Regions from separate parts of the Bradyrhizobium sp. WU425 genome, predicted to be linked through region 2. Evidence: predicted binding sites of a transcription regulator. Region 2 holds the regulator's gene; each other region holds the start of a gene.
What was found. The regulator PhoB, encoded in region 2, activates phosphate uptake and scavenging genes when phosphate is short. The targets are predictions, from matches to a motif close to TGTCATNNANCTGTCAT.
Positions count from the first base shown of each region.

Region 1 (5,676 bases), 650 kb from region 2:
GTTGCAGCGAATGTGTTAGTTTCCCACATATCGAATGGGTTCGGAGCCCCGATTGTTAGCCAAAATTTAGTCGGCAGACATCGGTATCCGAGATAGAATTTGACGAACCGGCGGCATGGCGACCCTCATGCCGGACCGGACCAACCAACGGGAATTCGACCATGTCGGACCTAGACCGCAATTACGCTTCTCCTTTCGGCAGGGCCGCCGGGCGTGTTGACGCCGCGACGGTCGATGCCGGCCTGCGCGCCTACATGCTGCGCATCTACAACTACATGAGCATCGGCCTGGCCATCACCGGCCTTGCCGCCCTCGGCGTCTACATGGCCGCCGTGACGGACGTTCCGACCCCGGAAGCCGTGCGGGTCGGCAAGCTGTTCCTGACGCCGTTCGGCTACGCGATGTTCGTCAGCCCCCTGAAGTGGCTGTTCATGCTCGCGCCGCTCGCCATGGTGTTCGTGATCTCGGCAGGCATCAACCGGCTCGCTCCTTCGACCGCCCAGATCCTGTTCTGGGTGTTCGCGGCACTGATGGGCGTCTCGCTGTCCTCGATCTTCCTGGTGTTCACGCACACCTCGATCGTCCGGGTGTTCTTCATCACCGCGGCGACTTTCGGCGCGCTCAGCCTCTACGGTTACACCACCAAGCGTGACATGAGCGGAATGGGTTCGTTCCTGTTCATGGGCCTGATCGGCATCGTCATCGCGAGCCTGGTGAACCTGTTCCTGGCGAGCTCGGTGCTGCAGTTCGTCGTGTCGGTGGTCGGCGTGCTGGTGTTCGCGGGCCTCACCGCCTGGGATACCCAGCGGCTGAAGAACGACTACATCTACGGTTACGCTTCGGCCGGCGGTGACATCGCAGAGCGTGCGGCCATCACCGGCGCGCTGTCGCTGTACCTGAACTTCATCAACTTGTTCACGCTGCTCCTGCAGCTCCTCGGCCAGCGCGACTAAGCGCCAGCCCAGAGTGGACGACAGCAACCCCCGGCCGAGAGGCCGGGGTTTTTGTTTGGGGCGAGCCTCTCAACACCCACCGTCATTGCGAGCGCAGCGAAGCAATCCAGAGTCCCTCCGCTGGTGCATTTCTGGATTGCTTCGTCGCAAGGGCTCCTCGCAAGGACGGAGTATGAGGAAGCACGGTTGCCTCTTCCAGCCGCCCCGGGAAGGCTCTAATCTTGCGGCATGTCCGCACCCGATATCAGGCCCACCACCGAGGCCGACCTCCCCGCCATCACGGCCATCTATCGGCAGGCTGTCCGCGAGGGCACCGCGACGTTCGAGCTGGAGCCGCCCGACCTTGCCGAGATGACGCGCCGCTACCGCACGCTGATCGATGGCGGCTACCCCTATTTCGTCGCCATCCTCGACGGGCGCGTCGCCGGCTACGCCTATGCCGGTGCCTACCGGCCCCGCCCGGCCTACCGCTTCACGGTCGAGAACTCGATCTATCTCGATCCATCCTTCCACCGCCGCGGCATCGGGGCGCTCCTGCTGGAGCGGCTGATCGTCGAATGCGAGGCACGCGGCTTCCGTCAGATGATCGCGGTAATCGGGGATTCCACCAATGCCGGCTCGATCGGCGTGCACACCAGGGCCGGCTTCAAAATGATCGGCACGCATCCCAGCGTCGGGCTGAAATTCGGCCGCTGGCTGGACACGGTAATGATGCAGCGGAGCCTCGGCGAGGGCGCCAAGAGCGTGCCGGGGAAGTAAGGCCCGTAGCCCGGGTGAGCGAAGCGATACCCGGGAACGCTGCAAGCAAAGACCCGGATGTCGCTACGCTCGCCCGGGCTACTGGATCCCTGCTACACCACCGCCAATTTGCGATCGATCACCAGGAGCACGCGCTCCAGTTCGTGGCCGCGGCGCAGGATCAAGCCCGTCGCCGAGATCACGCTGTACATGCCCTGCTTGCGCGCGAGGCGCGGATCCTTCTCGATACGATAGATCGGCACTTCCGAGGCGCGGCGAAAGACCGAGAACACAGCGCGATCCCTGAGGAAGTCGATGGCATAGTCGCGCCACTCGCCTTCGGCAACCATCCGGCCGTAGAGATTGAGAATACGGTGCAGCTCGAGCCGGTTGAACGTCACGCGGCTCAGTTGCGCATTCGAAGCGGCGGGGCGCGCTGCCGCACGCTGTTCGCTCGGATCGGTGTCCTCCGACAGACTCATAGGCCGCCTCCTGTCGCATCAGCATGACCGCGTCCGCGAAGACCGTCCCTCGACCGCGGATCATGACGGTTGCATGATCGCGCCAACTGTTCCCCACCGCAAGGGCCCTTAGAAGGACCTTGGAATCGGAGCCAATCCGCCCACACGCAGCGGTGGAACTCTGTCGCGGCAAACCGTCACGGGATCGTTAGCAGGAATCATAGTGTCGCCGCTTTTCCGCCAAGCGACTGCCGCCCTGCGTTGCGAAAAGACCTATGTGCGTTGACCCGGTCCTTTCGGTTCCGGATTCCTCAGCCCCCAGCCCCCCGGGGCCGTCAGGATCGGGTCTGTTCGCACGACAAGGAGGGCCAACGCGAGTTGGTCCTTTTTTGTTTGAGTCGATTTGTTTGGGTCGGGATGTTTCTGCCTCGACGGATATCTCAGCATCTCAGCAAAAACCCTTTCCCCTCATCCTGAGGAGCCGCGAAGCGGCGTCTCGAAGGATCGAGGCCGAGCTGCCTCAGCAGGGCCTGCATGGTTCGAGACGGCGCTGACGCGCCTCCTCACCATGAGGATTGAGAGTGTGCTTGAGTCGGACGATTCGAAGTGCGCGTCAGTGCAGCGACGTGTACGCCGCGCCCAGCATCGGGCCCGGTCTCTCCCGGCTGCCGTCCTGGACATAGACCACGGCACCGTCGACGCCGTCACGCGTGAGGTTCTCGATCGGCACCGTCCAGCTTTCCGGGCGGCCGGTCCAGTCGCCGACCTTCAGCAGGTTGCGCACCACGTTGTGATAGATCACTTGCTGTCCGCGATTTTCGCCGCGGCTGATCGCGATCGGCACCGACTTCGCAATCGAGCAGATCCAGACCTCGCCGTGGGACGCCGTCGGCTCCTTGCTCGCGGCCACCGAGACGTTGATCTGCTTGCCCGCGAGCGACATCGTCACCGGCACGCTCATCACACCAGTGCCCGTCTCGGTTTTGCCGATGGCGCTTTCGATGCCGGTGCGGTCGCTGCCGACGACATGCGTGGAGCCGTTGACCACGACCTGCGGCGTGTAGACTTCGCGGTCGCCGCGCATGCGCGAATAGGCACGCTGCCGTGCAGAGAAGCGCGAATCGGCCAATGTGTCCTTCCAGCCGAGATAGTCCCAATAGTCGATCGGCATGCTCAGCGCGATGATCGAGGGATCGCGGGCGAGGTCGCCGATGATCTTGTCGGCCGGCGGGCAGGAGGAGCAGCCCTGCGAGGTAAACAATTCGACAACGGCGCGAGGATCAGCCTCGGCAGGGCGGATGACGGCGACGATTGCACAGAGACCAAGAGCTCCCGACCAGAGGGCACCGGACCAGCGTGAAACCAGATGAGAAGCCGTCATTGTTGTCATGTCGAACGCCGCACACCATTGCTCGTGAGAGGGAAATCTTACCGCCGGATGGTCACCGTAATCTTACGGGCCTCACACATTTGTTGTCCGTCCAAGAACCGTACAAGGGGAGGTTCTGTGCCGGGCGGGCCCATCTGAAGCCTGCCGCAAACGCGTGAAGGCGGCCTTGTGATAGGCCGCCTTCGTGTAACCTACTACTCACTTCGCAGTGAGCCACCGTTCACAAATCCGCGCTTACGCCGCGAGCTTGCGTAGCACGTAGTGCAGGATGCCGCCGTTGCGGTAGTATTCGAGTTCGTCCAGCGTATCGATGCGGCAGAGCAGCGAAACGCGCTGCAGCGAACCGTCGCCGGAGACAATCTCCGCGGTCAGCTTCTGGCGCGGCTTGAGGTCGCCAACGAGGCCGCGCAGCGTGACCTTCTCGTCGCCCTTCAGACCGAGCGACGACCAGGAGGTGCCGTCCTCGAAGGTCAGGGGCAGCACGCCCATACCGACCAAATTGGAGCGGTGGATGCGCTCGAAGCTCTGGCAGATCACGGCGCGCACGCCGAGCAGACGGGTGCCCTTCGCGGCCCAGTCGCGCGAGGAGCCGTTGCCGTATTCGGCGCCGGCGAACACCACCAGCGGCACCTGCTCCTGCTGGTATTTCATCGCGGCATCGTAGATCGACATCTGCTCGCCGTCGGGCCAGTGCTTGGTGAGACCGCCTTCCGGAATATTGCCGTCGGCGCCCTTCAGCATGAAGTTCTTGATGCGGATATTGGCGAAGGTGCCGCGCATCATGACTTCGTGGTTGCCGCGCCGCGTGCCGTACTGGTTGAAGTCGGCCGGACGCACCTGGTGCTCGCTGAGATATTTGCCGGCGGGCGAGGTGAGCTTGATCGAACCGGCCGGCGAGATGTGGTCGGTGGTGATCTTGTCGCCGAACATGGCGAGGATGCGGGCCTCGACGATGTCGGTGACCGGCTCCGGCTCCTTCTTCATGCCTTCGAAATAGGGCGGGTTCTGCACATAGGTCGAACTCATGTTCCAGCGATAGGTTTCGCTCTCGACCGTCTTGATCTTGCGCCAGTTGGTGTCGCCCTTGAACACGTCGGCATACTTCTTCTTGAAGATCGACGCGGTCACGAACTTCTTCATGAAGGCGTTGATCTCCTTGGTCGTCGGCCAGATGTCCTTGAGGTAAACCGGCTTGCCGTCCTTGCCTTCACCGAGCGGCTCGACGGCGAGGTTCTTGGTGACGGTGCCCGCGAGCGCGTGGGCGACCACGAGCGGCGGCGAAGCCAGATAGTTCGCCTGCACGTCCGGCGAGACGCGGCCTTCGAAGTTGCGATTGCCGGAGAGCACCGCAGCCGCGACGATGCCGTTGTCGTTGATCGACTTCGAGATCTCCTCGGGCAGCGGACCGGAATTACCGATGCAGGTGGTGCAGCCGAAACCGACCAGGTTGAAGCCGACCTTGTCGAGATCGGCCTGGAGACCGGAATCGGCGAGATAGGCCGCCACCACCTGGCTGCCCGGGGCGAGCGAGGTCTTCACCCACGGCTTTGCCTTGAGGCCCTTCGCGGCGGCGTTGCGCGCCAGAAGACCGGCGCCGATCAGCACGCTCGGGTTCGAGGTGTTGGTGCAGGAGGTGATCGCGGCGATCACGACGTCGCCATGGCCGATGTCGAAGTTCTTGCCGTCGACGGCGAAGCGCTTCCCCGGCTCCTCGGCCTTCTTGTATTCGCTGGCGAGCGCGAGCGAAAAGCCCTCGGCCACGGACGGCAGCGCAATGCGGCCTTCGGGGCGCTTCGGGCCGGCCATCGAGGGCACGACATCACCGAGGTCGAGCGTCAGCGTTTCCGTGAACACCGGATCGGGCGACTTGGCGGTACGGAACAGCCCTTGCGCCTTCGCATAGGCCTGCACCAGCGCGACGCGCGCCGAGGCGCGGCCGGAGGTCTTGAGATAATCCAGTGCGGCGGCATCGACCGGGAAGAAGCCGCAGGTCGCGCCATATTCGGGCGCCATGTTGGCGATGGTTGCCTTGTCTGCGACCGAGAGATGGTCGAGGCCGGGGCCGAAGAACTCCACGAACTTGCCGACGACGCCGAGCTTGCGCAGCATCTGCGTCACCGTCAGCACGAGGTCG
Region 1 covers NZ_CP088089.1:374,771-380,446, reverse strand. The annotation lists gene BcanWU425_RS01840 (Bax inhibitor-1/YccA family protein) at 162-953, shown strand; gene BcanWU425_RS01835 (GNAT family N-acetyltransferase) at 1,182-1,712, shown strand; gene BcanWU425_RS01830 (DUF2794 domain-containing protein) at 1,805-2,173, opposite strand; gene BcanWU425_RS01825 (DUF1223 domain-containing protein) at 2,766-3,542, opposite strand; gene acnA (aconitate hydratase AcnA) at 3,777-5,676, opposite strand, start outside.
Region 1: BcanWU425_RS01830 (DUF2794 domain-containing protein) is a predicted target of PhoB. The motif match lies at 2,236-2,252, and genes of this name have one in related genera.

Region 2 (5,676 bases):
CGATCTATTCACGCCGACGCCGCAAGGACATCGTCGTCCGCGGGCTCTGCATCGCCGCAACCGCCTTCGGCGTCACCTGGCTCGCGCTGATCCTGATCACGCTGCTCTACAACGGGCTGGCGGGACTCAATGTCCAGCTGTTCACCGAGAACACGCCGCCACCGGGATCGAACGAGGGCGGTCTGCTCAACGCCATCGTCGGCTCGCTGATCATGACCGTGATCGGCGTCGGCATCGGCGCGCCGCTCGGCATGTTCGCCGGCACCTATCTCGCCGAATACGGCCGCAACGACCGGCTGACCTCGGTGATCCGCTTCATCAACGACATCCTGCTCTCGGCGCCCTCGATCATCATCGGCCTGTTCATCTACGGCGCCGTGGTGGTGCCGATGCGCGGCTTCTCGGCGATCGCAGGCTCGCTCGCCCTCGCGGTCATCGTGATCCCGGTGGTGCTGCGCACGACCGAGGACATGCTGCTGCTGGTGCCGAACGCGTTGCGCGAGGCGGCCTCGGCGCTCGGCCTGCCGCGTTCGCTGGTGATCAAGCGGATCGCTTATCGGGCTGCCCGATCGGGTCTCATCACCGGCGTGCTGCTCGCGACCGCTCGCGTCGCCGGTGAAACCGCGCCGCTGCTGTTCACCGCGCTATCGAACCAGTTCTTCAGCCTCGGCCTGAACAAGACGATGGCGAACCTGCCTGTGACCATCAACAACTTCGTGCAGAGCCCCTATGCCTATTGGAAGCAGTTGGCCTGGAGCGGGGCGCTGCTCATCACCCTGACCGTTCTTGCCCTTAATATTTTCGCGCGCATCCTTGGCGCCGAGAGGACCGCAAAATGAGTGATCTTTCCGTGTCGATGAGCGCGTCCGGTGGACTGCCGCACGCGGCGGTGCTGCCCGAGGCGCCCCCGAAGGTGACCGTGCGTAACCTGAACTTCTATTACGGCGAGCACCATGCGCTGAAGAACATCAACCTGACGCTCGGCGCCAACCGCGTTACGGCGTTCATCGGACCGTCGGGCTGCGGCAAGTCGACCCTGCTGCGCATCTTCAACCGGATGTACGACCTCTATCCCGGCCAGCGCGCCACCGGTCAGCTGATGCTCGATCAGACCAACATCCTCGACCCCAGGCTGGACCTCAATTTGCTGCGCGCCCGCGTCGGCATGGTGTTCCAGAAGCCGACGCCGTTCCCGATGACGATCTACGAGAACATCGCGTTCGGCATCCGTCTCTATGAGAAGATCTCGAAGTCCGAGATGGACGGCCGCGTCGAGAAGGCGCTGCGCGGCGGCGCGCTGTGGAACGAGGTCAAGGACAAGCTCAACGCCTCCGGCCTGTCGCTCTCCGGCGGCCAGCAGCAGCGCCTCTGCATCGCCCGCACCGTCGCGGTGCGGCCCGAGGTGATCCTGTTCGACGAACCCTGTTCGGCGCTCGACCCGATCTCGACCGCCAAGGTCGAGGAGCTGATCCAGGAGCTGTCCGAGGATTACACGATCGCTATCGTCACCCACAACATGCAACAGGCGGCGCGCGTCTCCGACAAGACCGCCTTCATGTATCTCGGCGAGCTGATAGAGTTCGACGACACCAGCAAGATCTTCACGTCGCCGTCAGATCGGCGCACGCAGGATTACATCACCGGCCGGTTCGGCTAGGAGACGCGACATGGGTTCTGAACATACCGCAAAGGCTTTCGACACCGACCTCCAGGAACTCACTCGCCTGGTCGCCGAGATGGGCGGCATCGCCGAGCGCATGATCGTCGAGTCCGTCGACGCGCTGATCCGCCGCGACGTCCCGCTCGGCCAGCGCGTCGTCGCCATCGACACCGAGCTCGACGCGCTGCAGAAGCGCATCGAGGAGCGTGCGGTGCTCACCATCGCCCGCCGCCAGCCGATGGCGGTCGATCTGCGCGAGATCGTCGGCGCCATGCGCGTCGCGACCGATCTCGAGCGCATCGGCGACCTCGCCAAGAACATGGGCAAGCGCGTCGCGGCGCTGGAGACGGACTTCCATCCGCTCAAGCTGTTCCGCGGCCTCGAGCACATGACCGACCTCGTGCAGCAGCAGGTCAAGTCGGTGCTGGACGCCTATGCCGCGCATGATCTGCCGGCGGCGATGGCGGTCTGGAAGGGCGACGAGGAGGTCGACGCCATCTGCACCTCGCTGTTCCGCGAGCTCCTCACCTACATGATGGAGGATCCGCGCAACATCTCGTTCTGCATCCATCTGATGTTCTGCGCCAAGAACATCGAGCGGATCGGCGACCACGCCACCAACATCGCCGAGACCGTGTTCTACATGATCGAGGGCCAGGCCATCACCGACAAGCGGCCGAAGGGCGACATGACGACCTTCGCCAACACGGTACCGAACACCTGAAGACTTAGGGAGCGACGACCCGATGGGCGCACGCATTATGGTGGTTGAGGACGAGGAAGCCCTGACCGAGCTTCTCCGCTACAACCTCGAAGGCGACGGCTATGACGTCGAGACGGTGATGCGCGGCGACGACGCCGACACCCGCCTCAAGGAGCACATCCCCGATCTGATCGTGCTCGACTGGATGCTGCCGGGCCTGTCAGGCATCGAATTGTGCCGGCGGCTTCGCACCCGTCCCGAGACCAAGCAGCTCCCGATCATCATGCTCACCGCGCGCGGCGAGGAGAGCGAGCGGGTGCGGGGTCTTGCGACCGGCGCCGACGATTACATCGTCAAGCCGTTCTCGGTGCCGGAGCTGCTGGCGCGCGTGAAAGGCCTGCTGCGGCGCGCAAGCCCGGAGCGGCTCGCGACGGTGCTTGCTTTTGGCGACATCGAGCTCGACCGCGACAAGCGCCGCGTGGCGCGCTCGGGCCGGCCGATCGATCTCGGTCCGACCGAATATCGCCTGCTGGAGTTCTTCCTGGAGCATCCGGGGCGCGTGTTCTCGCGCGAGCAACTGCTCGACAGCGTCTGGGGTCGCGACATCTATATCGACGAGCGCACCGTCGACGTGCATATCGGCCGCCTGCGCAAGCTGCTCAATCTCGGCCGCGAGCAGGACCCGATCCGCACCGTCCGCGGCGCCGGCTACGCGCTGGATGATCGGTTTGCCAAGGCGGAGCAGGTGTAGGGTTGCAGGCTTGTTTGTTGGCGAGTTGTCCCTGCATTCTCAGCCGTCGTCCCGGACAAGCGAGCGAAGCGAGCGCTGATCCGGGCCCATAACCACCGAACGTGGTTTGGCGAAGACTCGGAGTGACCCCTTCCGCACGATTATTGCGTGCTCGGAGTATGGGTCCCGGCCCCCCGTGCGCAATTGCGCACTAGGCCGGGACGACGCTGAAATTGTTGAATCGTCTTCGCGCGACGACTTGCCGTGATTACCGCGGACCCGGCTTCACCGGTGCGCGGCGCCGATCCGACGCCGGCTGGTACGCAACGCGCGAGTGCTGGGCGCAATAGGGCAGTCCGGACAGCGCCCTTCCACCGCAGAAGAAGAAGTCCGGGCTCGAGGGATCGCCGACCGGCCAGTGGCAGGTCGCCTCGTTCAATTCCAGCAGCGACAGCCGCTGGCTCATCGGCACCACGTTGTCATAGGTGACCGGATCCGGCTCAGCCTCCACCTCGAAGGCCTGCGCCAGCGCGGTGTTGCCGCGCGAGATCGGGCGGCTCACCCGCATCATGTGCTGCGCGGGGCGCGCCTTGCGCGGCCGCGGCGCTGCCGATGATGGGCTCTTGGCGCGGCCCGAAAGGCCGAGCCTGTGCACTTTGCCGATCACGGCATTGCGGGTCACATTGCCGAGCTCCGCCGCGATCTGGCTGGCCGAAAGTCCGGCCTCCCAGAGCTTTTTCAGCTGCTCGACGCGATCATCGGACCAGGTCAAAACCGTCATTGCACCCTTTCCCTCGCTGCGCGCCAGCCATCCTGGGGCCTCGCAGCGAATGCCTAAGCCTTCAAAAACCCGTGCCGCCAGAATCCCTTAAGGCTCGCCGGGCGCGTCTTGAACGCCCGAACGTTTACGCCGGTACATAAGGACTTAAAGATCAGAACCACTGCACGAGATGTCGTATCTGACAATCCAAACGCTACAATATGGCGTGACTCCCGCGCAAGAGTCCGCCGACTCGCTTCCACATGTTCCGTGGCCAAATCCCGCAAAATCGGCACCGCAAGACTACGGATTCAGCGTTTCGCGAGGCTTTCCGGGCGGCATTGACACCCGTTTCACCAGGCCTAAGATAGTCGCACGTGCCGCCCTCAAGAGGCGGCACGTTTCGTTTTCCGGGCCGGTCGATGGTGCGTTGCGCAATGCACGCTCACTCCGTCCGCAACATTCAAGTGACCATCATGACTAACAGCGCAGCGCCGCATTTGCTCCCCGTTTTCGCCAGGTCCGACCTTGGTTTCGAGCGTGGCGAAGGCTGCTGGCTGATCGCGACCAATGGCGAGCGCTATCTCGATTTCACCTCCGGGGTGGCGGTGAATGCGCTCGGCCATGCCCATCCGGCGCTGGTCGCGGCGTTGCAGGAGCAGGCCACCAAGCTCTGGCACATGTCGAATCTGTTCCAGAGCCCGGACGGCGAAAAGCTCGCCGCGCGCCTGTGCAATGAAAGTTTCGCGGATTTCGTGTTCTTCTGCAATTCCGGCGCCGAAGCGCTGGAATGCGTGATCAAGGTCGTGCGCCGTTATCACGCCGCAAAGGGTCATCCCGACCGCTATCGCATGATCACCTTCGAAGGCGCCTTCCATGGCCGCACGCTGGCGACGCTGGCCGCAACGGGATCGGCAAAATATCTCGAAGGTTTCGGCCCTCCGATGGAGGGCTTCGACCAGGTTGCGCATGGCGATCTCGATGCCGTGAAAAAGGCAATCGGTCCGCAGACCGCCGGCATCCTGATCGAGCCGATCCAGGGCGAGGGCGGTGTGCGTTCGGCAACGCCCGCCTTCCTGAGGGCGTTGCGCCAGCTCTGCGACGAGAAGGGTCTGTTGCTCGCCTTCGACGAGGTGCAGACCGGCATGGGCCGCACCGGCGATCTGTTCGCGTACCGCCGCCTTGGCGTCGAACCCGACGTGATGTCGCTGGCCAAGGCGCTCGGCGGCGGCTTCCCGATCGGCGCCTGCCTTGCGACCGCGGAAGCGGCGTCCGGCATGACGCCGGGCTCGCACGGCTCGACCTTCGGGGGCAATCCGCTCGCGATCGCGGCTGCGAACGCCGTGCTCGACGTCATGCTCAAGCCCGGCTTCTTCGACCACGTGCAGAGGATGTCGCTGCTGCTCAAGCAGAAGCTCGCCTCCGTGATCGACCGACACGGCGATGTCGTCAGCGAAGTGCGCGGCGAGGGCCTCCTGATCGGCATCAAGGCCGTGGTGCCCTCCGGCGATCTCGTTGCAGCCTTGCGCGACCAAAAGCTGCTCACCGTCGGTGCCGGCGACAATGTCGTGCGTTTCCTGCCGCCTTTGATCGTCACCGAAGCCGAGATCGAGGACAGCGTCGGGCGGCTCGAGCGCGCCTGCACCGCGTTGTCCGGCAACAAGCGGGCGGCAAGCTGATGAGCAAGTCGCCCGATAAAACACCGAAGCACTTCCTCGATATCAACGAGCTGCCGCTGTCGGAGCTCAAGCGCATGCTCGCTGCGTCCTCCGCGATGAAGGCGAAGCAGAAGGCGCATCAGCCGGTCAGGCCGCTCGAAGGCA
Region 2 covers NZ_CP088089.1:7,595,660-7,601,335, reverse strand. The annotation lists gene pstA (phosphate ABC transporter permease PstA) at 1-839, shown strand, start outside; gene pstB (phosphate ABC transporter ATP-binding protein PstB) at 836-1,657, shown strand; gene phoU (phosphate signaling complex protein PhoU) at 1,668-2,384, shown strand; gene phoB (phosphate regulon transcriptional regulator PhoB) at 2,407-3,114, shown strand; gene BcanWU425_RS36165 (GcrA family cell cycle regulator) at 3,362-3,874, opposite strand; gene BcanWU425_RS36160 (aspartate aminotransferase family protein) at 4,330-5,532, shown strand; gene argF (ornithine carbamoyltransferase) at 5,532-5,676, shown strand, end outside.

Region 3 (5,676 bases), 390 kb from region 2:
GGACGGTTAAGGGGCCATAGCTCAGCTGGGAGAGCGCTTGCATGGCATGCAAGAGGTCGGCGGTTCGATCCCGCCTGGCTCCACCACGCTTCGCCCTTCGGGCTACGCGTGGCGCAGCCGCGCGGAGCTCGAAGGGCGAAGCGTGGTGTCCGGCGAAGCCCGAAGGGCGAAGACGGACTGGTGAGACTCCCACGCAGCGGCTGCCCGGGCGATAATCGTCAATGTGGTACGTCTACATCCTCCGCAGCATCGAATTTCCCGAGCAGGAATACGTTGGGGCTACGGAAGATCTGAAGCGCCGGTTTCCAGAGCACAATGCTGGCAAATCCACCCACACTGCCAAGTTCAAGCCTTGGAAGCTGATCTGGTACTGCGCCTTCCCCTGACAAGCACAAAGCGCTCGCTTTTGAAGCCTACCTGAAGTCTCACTCCGGCCGAGCCTTCACAAAGAAGCGGCTGTCCTAAGAGCGCACCTCTAACCCTACTCCCCGATCACCGCATTCAACCGATCGCGCAACGCCACAATCTCGTCCTTCATCGCGACAAGCTCCGAGACCGAGCAGTCCGATGCCGCCAGAATCGATTGCGGCACGGCCCGCGCCTTGTCCTTCAAGGCCTGGCCCTGCGGCGTCAACGCGATCAGCACCTGACGCTCGTCCTCGCTCGAGCGCGTGCGCTTGACGAGGTGGGCCGCCTCGAGCCGCTTGAGCAGCGGTGTCAGCGTGCCCGAATCCAGGTGCAGCTTTTCGCCGATGCTCTTGACCGGCACGTCGTCGCGCTCCCACAGCACCAGCATCACCAGATATTGCGGATAGGTCAGGCCGAGCCGGTCCAGCAGCGGCTTGTAGACGCGGTTGAACGCATGCGCGGCGGAATAGACCGCGAAGCAGATCTGGTTGTCGAGGCGCAGCGGCGCGTCCGCTGCCGAATGTTTCCGGGGCATCGAGAATCTCACAGGACTTGCTCCATTCTGGGGCCGGCCGTCGCTACATTCAATTGCGAACAATTAAATGTGAGACGCTATAATTTCAATTGCGCGCAATCTAATTGCCTGCGATAAAGATGGCGCCCCCACCCCGAAAACACAGGGAGACAAAAATGTCAGTGAACGTCCTCTACAAGACCAGCGCAAAGGCCACCGGCGGCCGCGACGGCCATGCCGCGACCCTCGACGGCGCGCTCGACGTCAAGCTCACCACGCCGAAGGAGCTCGGCGGCGGAGGCGGCGCCGGCAACAATCCCGAGCAGCTGTTTGCTGCGGGCTATGCCGCCTGCTTCATCGGCGCGATGAAGTTCGTGTCCTCGCAGGGCGGCCCCAAGGTTCCGGCCGACGCCTCCGTGACTTCGACCGTCGGCATCGGCCCGCGCGCGGCCGGCGGCTTCGGTCTCGACATCGACCTTGCCGTCTCGCTGCCAGGCCTCGCCCGCGCGGAAGCCGAGGCGCTGGTCGAGAAGGCGCACCAGGTGTGCCCGTATTCCAACGCGACGCGCGGCAATGTCGACGTCCGCCTGACGGTGGTCTGACCGGTTTCGGTGAAGCGGCTGGCCCGGGATACCCCCGGGCCGGCCGCTTCCCTTTATTTGCCATCTCGCGGGATTGCGGCAAGCGGCCTGCATGACGCCCTACGCGCGAAGCCATTGCCGGCTCGGACGAACCTCGTTAGGCCTGTGATCACATCGACACAGGGGACGCGAAGGCATGACTGAAGCCGCCAGTTCTGGAGCTGCCATGGGTGCAATGAGCGGCCTGCGCGTCATCGATCTGACGCGCGTGCTCGGCGGCCCCTATTGCACCCAGATCCTCGCCGACCATGGCGCCGACGTGATCAAGGTCGAGCCGCCCGCAGGCGACGAGGTACGCGACTGGGGCCCTCCCTTCCACGAGGAAGACGCGGCCTATTTCATCGGCGTCAACCGCAACAAGCGCTCGATCGGCCTCGACCTCGCCTCCGAGGGCGGCCGGACCGTGCTGCTCAAGATGCTGGAGAGCGCCGACGTCCTGATCGAGAACTTCAAGCCGGGCACGCTGGAGAAATGGGGCATCGGCAACGAGGTGTTGCGGGAAAAATTCCCGCGCCTCGTGCATTGCCGGATCTGCGGCTTCGGCGCCGACGGCCCGCGCGGCGGCAATCCCGGCTATGACGCCATCATCCAGGCCATGACCGGCATGATCGCGGCGACCGGCTCGCCCGAGAGCGGACCGATGCGGATCGGCGTGCCGCTGGTCGACATCGGCACCGGCCTCTATGCGGCGATCGGCATCTTGATGGCGCTGTCGGAGCGGCAGCGCTCGGGCCAGGGCCAGTTCCTGGAGACCACGCTGTACGAGACCGGTCTCGCCATCATGCATCCGCACACCGCGAATTATTTCATGCATGGCAAGCCGCCGTCGCTCACCGGCAACGAGCATCCCAACCTCGTGCCCTATGCGATCTTCCCGACCAAGACCGACGACATCTTCATCGGCGTCGGCAATGACGGCACCTTCCGCAAGCTCGCCAAGGAGATCGGCAAGCCCGAGCTCGGCACCGATCCGCGCTTTGCGCGCAACAAGGATCGCATCGGCAATCGCGAGGCGCTGCGGGCCGAGCTTGCCGCCGTGTTCAGCCAGCAGGAGGCCGAGCCGCTGTGCAATCGCCTGCTCGCCGCGGGCCTGCCCGCCGGCCCCGTGCAGAAGATCGACCAGGCATTGACCAACCCGCACACGATCGCGCGCGGCGACATTATCGAGAAGGATTGGTACAAGGGCGTGGCGTCGCCGATCCGGCTCGACCGCAGCAAGCCGAGCCTGCGGCGCCTGCCGCCGAAATTCAGCGAGCACGCCGCCGAGGTCCTGGGCGAATTCGGCTACTCCAGGTCCGAGATCGACGCGATGGTCGAGCAGGGCACTGTCTGCGGCCCCGAGCGCAAGCGCTAGCGCCCTCGCCTTCCACATCCCACGGCAATGCCGCAGTGCGGTGCGGGCGCTCTGTGCACCGCGAACGGAGGACGCTGCGCGCGCGGCATTCGCCTATTTGACGGCTTCCCTTTTCCAGCGCTTGCCGCTTTCGTTTCGGCCGCTTACACAGTCATGTGAACGTCATATGGCGCTGCTAGCGCAAGCGATCATTTTTGACGGCCCAAGGGAGGTTTACTTGATGGCTCTTCGACATTTTGGAGCGGCTGCCGCTATTGCACTCACGGTTGGACTATCGGCCTCGCCGGCCTTGGCCGTGACCGAAATCCAGTGGTGGCACGCGATGACCGGCGCCAACAACGACGTCATCGTCAAGCTCGCCACCGACTTCAACGCGTCGCAGAGCGACTACAAGGTGATCCCGACCTACAAGGGCAACTATCCCGATACGATGAACGCCGGCATCGCGGCGTTCCGCGCCGGCAACGCCCCGCACATCATGCAGGTGTTCGAAGTCGGCACCGCGACCATGATGGCCGCGACCGGCGCCGTGAAGCCCGTCTACAAGCTGATGGCCGACGCCGGCGAGAAGTTCGACCCCAAGATCTACCTGCCCGCCATCACCGGCTATTATTCGACGTCGAAGGGCGAGATGCTGTCCTTCCCTTTCAACTCGTCCTCGACCGTGATGTGGGTGAACCTCGACGAGCTGAAGAAGGCGAACGTAGAGATCCCGAAGACCTGGCCCGAAACGTTCGAGGCCGCCAAGAAGCTGAAGGCTGCCGGTCATGACACCTGCGGCTTCTCGGGCTCCTGGATCACCTGGGTCAATCTCGAGCAGCTCTCGGCGTGGCACAACGTGCCGCTCGCCAGCAAGGCCAACGGCCTCGACGGCTTCGACACCGTGCTCGAGTTCAACGGACCGCTTCAGGTCAAGCATCTCGAAACCCTGGTCGAGCTGCAGAAGACCAAGACCTATGACTACGCCGGCCGCACCAACACCGGCGAGGGTCGCTTCACCTCCGGCGAATGCCCGATCTACCTGACCTCGTCGGCGTTCTTCGGCAACGTCAAGGCACAGGCCAAGTTCAACTTCACCGCCGTGCCGATGCCGTATTATCCGGACGTCAAGGGCGCGCCGCAGAACTCGATCATCGGCGGCGCTTCGCTGTGGGTGATGGGCGGCAAGTCGGCCGAGGAATACAAGGGCGTCGCGAAATTCCTGACCTTCCTCTCCGACACCGATCGCCAGGTCTACATCCACAAGGCCTCCGGCTACCTGCCGATCACCAAGGCGGCCTACGCCAAGGCGAAGGAAGAAGGCTTCTACAAGGATCAGCCCTATCTCGAGACCCCGCTGCTCGAGCTGACCAACAAGGAGCCGACCGAGAATTCGCGCGGTCTGCGCCTCGGCAACATGGTGCAGCTGCGTGACGTCTGGTCGGAAGAGATTGAGCAGGCGCTGGCCGGCAAGAAGACCGCCAAGCAGGCGCTCGATGCCGCCGTCGAGCGCGGCAACACGATGCTGCGGCAGTTCGAAAAGACCGCCGTCAAGTGAGGCAATGAGCGGCAGGCCGCGACCCGGCCTGCCGCTCTGCTGGCATCATGCAAAAGCAAGCCATCTTCCAGTCAAGACTGTTACCGTACGCGCTGGTTGCGCCGCAGCTCGCGATCGTCCTGATTTTCTTCTATTGGCCGGCCCTGCAGGCGGTGATCCAGTCCTTCCTGCTCCAGGATGCGTTCGGTCTGTCGACCACCTTTGTCTGGTTCGAGAATTACGTCGAGCTGTTCAAGGACGCAGCCTATTTCGAGGCGATCGTCCGGACCTTCTTGTTCTCGTTCGCCATCGCCGTCTCGTCGCTGTCCTTTGCGCTGCTGCTCGCCGTGATGGCGGACAAGCCGCTGCGTGGCTCGATGCTCTACCGCACGCTCCTGATCTGGCCCTATGCGGTGGCACCGCCCGTGGTCGGCGTGCTCTGGATCTTCATGCTGCATCCCTCGCTCGGCGTGCTCTCGCGCTATCTGCGCAATATGGGCGTCGACTGGAATCCGCTGCTCGACGGCGACCAGGCCGCGGCGCTGATCATCCTCGCCGCCGCGTGGAAGCAGATCTCCTATAATTTCCTGTTCTTCCTCGCCGGCCTGCAAGCGATCCCAAAGAGCGTGTTCGAGGCCGCCGCGATCGACGGCGCCCGTCCGATGCGGCGGTTCTGGACCGTGACCTTCCCGTTGCTGTCGCCGACCATCTTCTTCCTGCTGGTGGTCAACATCGTCTACGCCTTCTTCGACACGTTCGGCATCATCGACACGATGACCCGCGGCGGCCCCGGAACGTCGACGGTCACGCTGGTCTACAAGGTCTATTCCGACGGCCTGCTGGGCGGCAATCTCGGCAGCTCGGCGGCGCAGTCGGTGATCCTGATGGTCATGGTCATCGTGCTCACCGGAATCCAGTTCCGCTTCGTCGAACGCAAGGTGACCTACTGATGGTCGAGGAAGAGGGCTTCCGGCGCTACATCGCCCACATCATCCTCTGGATCGGGATCGCGATCGTCGCCTTCCCCGTCTACATCGCGTTCGTCGCCTCGACCCAGGACAACGCGCTGATCGCCAACGGGCAGATGTCGCTGCTGCCGGGCGGTCATTTCTTCGAAGTCTACTACCAGACCATCTTCGTCGGCACGAGCGGCTCGACCCGCGAGCCCGTCGGCAACATGATGCTGAACTCGCTGGTGATGGCGCTGCTGATCGCCGTCGGTAAGATCGCGATCTCGATCATC
Region 3 covers NZ_CP088089.1:112,568-118,243, forward strand. The annotation lists tRNA gene BcanWU425_RS00480 (tRNA-Ala) at 11-86, shown strand; partial or broken gene BcanWU425_RS00485 (GIY-YIG nuclease family protein) at 222-465, shown strand; gene BcanWU425_RS00490 (MarR family winged helix-turn-helix transcriptional regulator) at 482-943, opposite strand; gene BcanWU425_RS00495 (organic hydroperoxide resistance protein) at 1,099-1,524, shown strand; gene BcanWU425_RS00500 (CaiB/BaiF CoA transferase family protein) at 1,700-2,917, shown strand; gene ugpB (sn-glycerol-3-phosphate ABC transporter substrate-binding protein UgpB) at 3,138-4,454, shown strand; gene ugpA (sn-glycerol-3-phosphate ABC transporter permease UgpA) at 4,502-5,383, shown strand; gene ugpE (sn-glycerol-3-phosphate ABC transporter permease UgpE) at 5,383-5,676, shown strand, end outside.
Region 3: ugpB (sn-glycerol-3-phosphate ABC transporter substrate-binding protein UgpB) is a predicted target of PhoB. The motif match lies at 3,067-3,083, and genes of this name have one in related genera.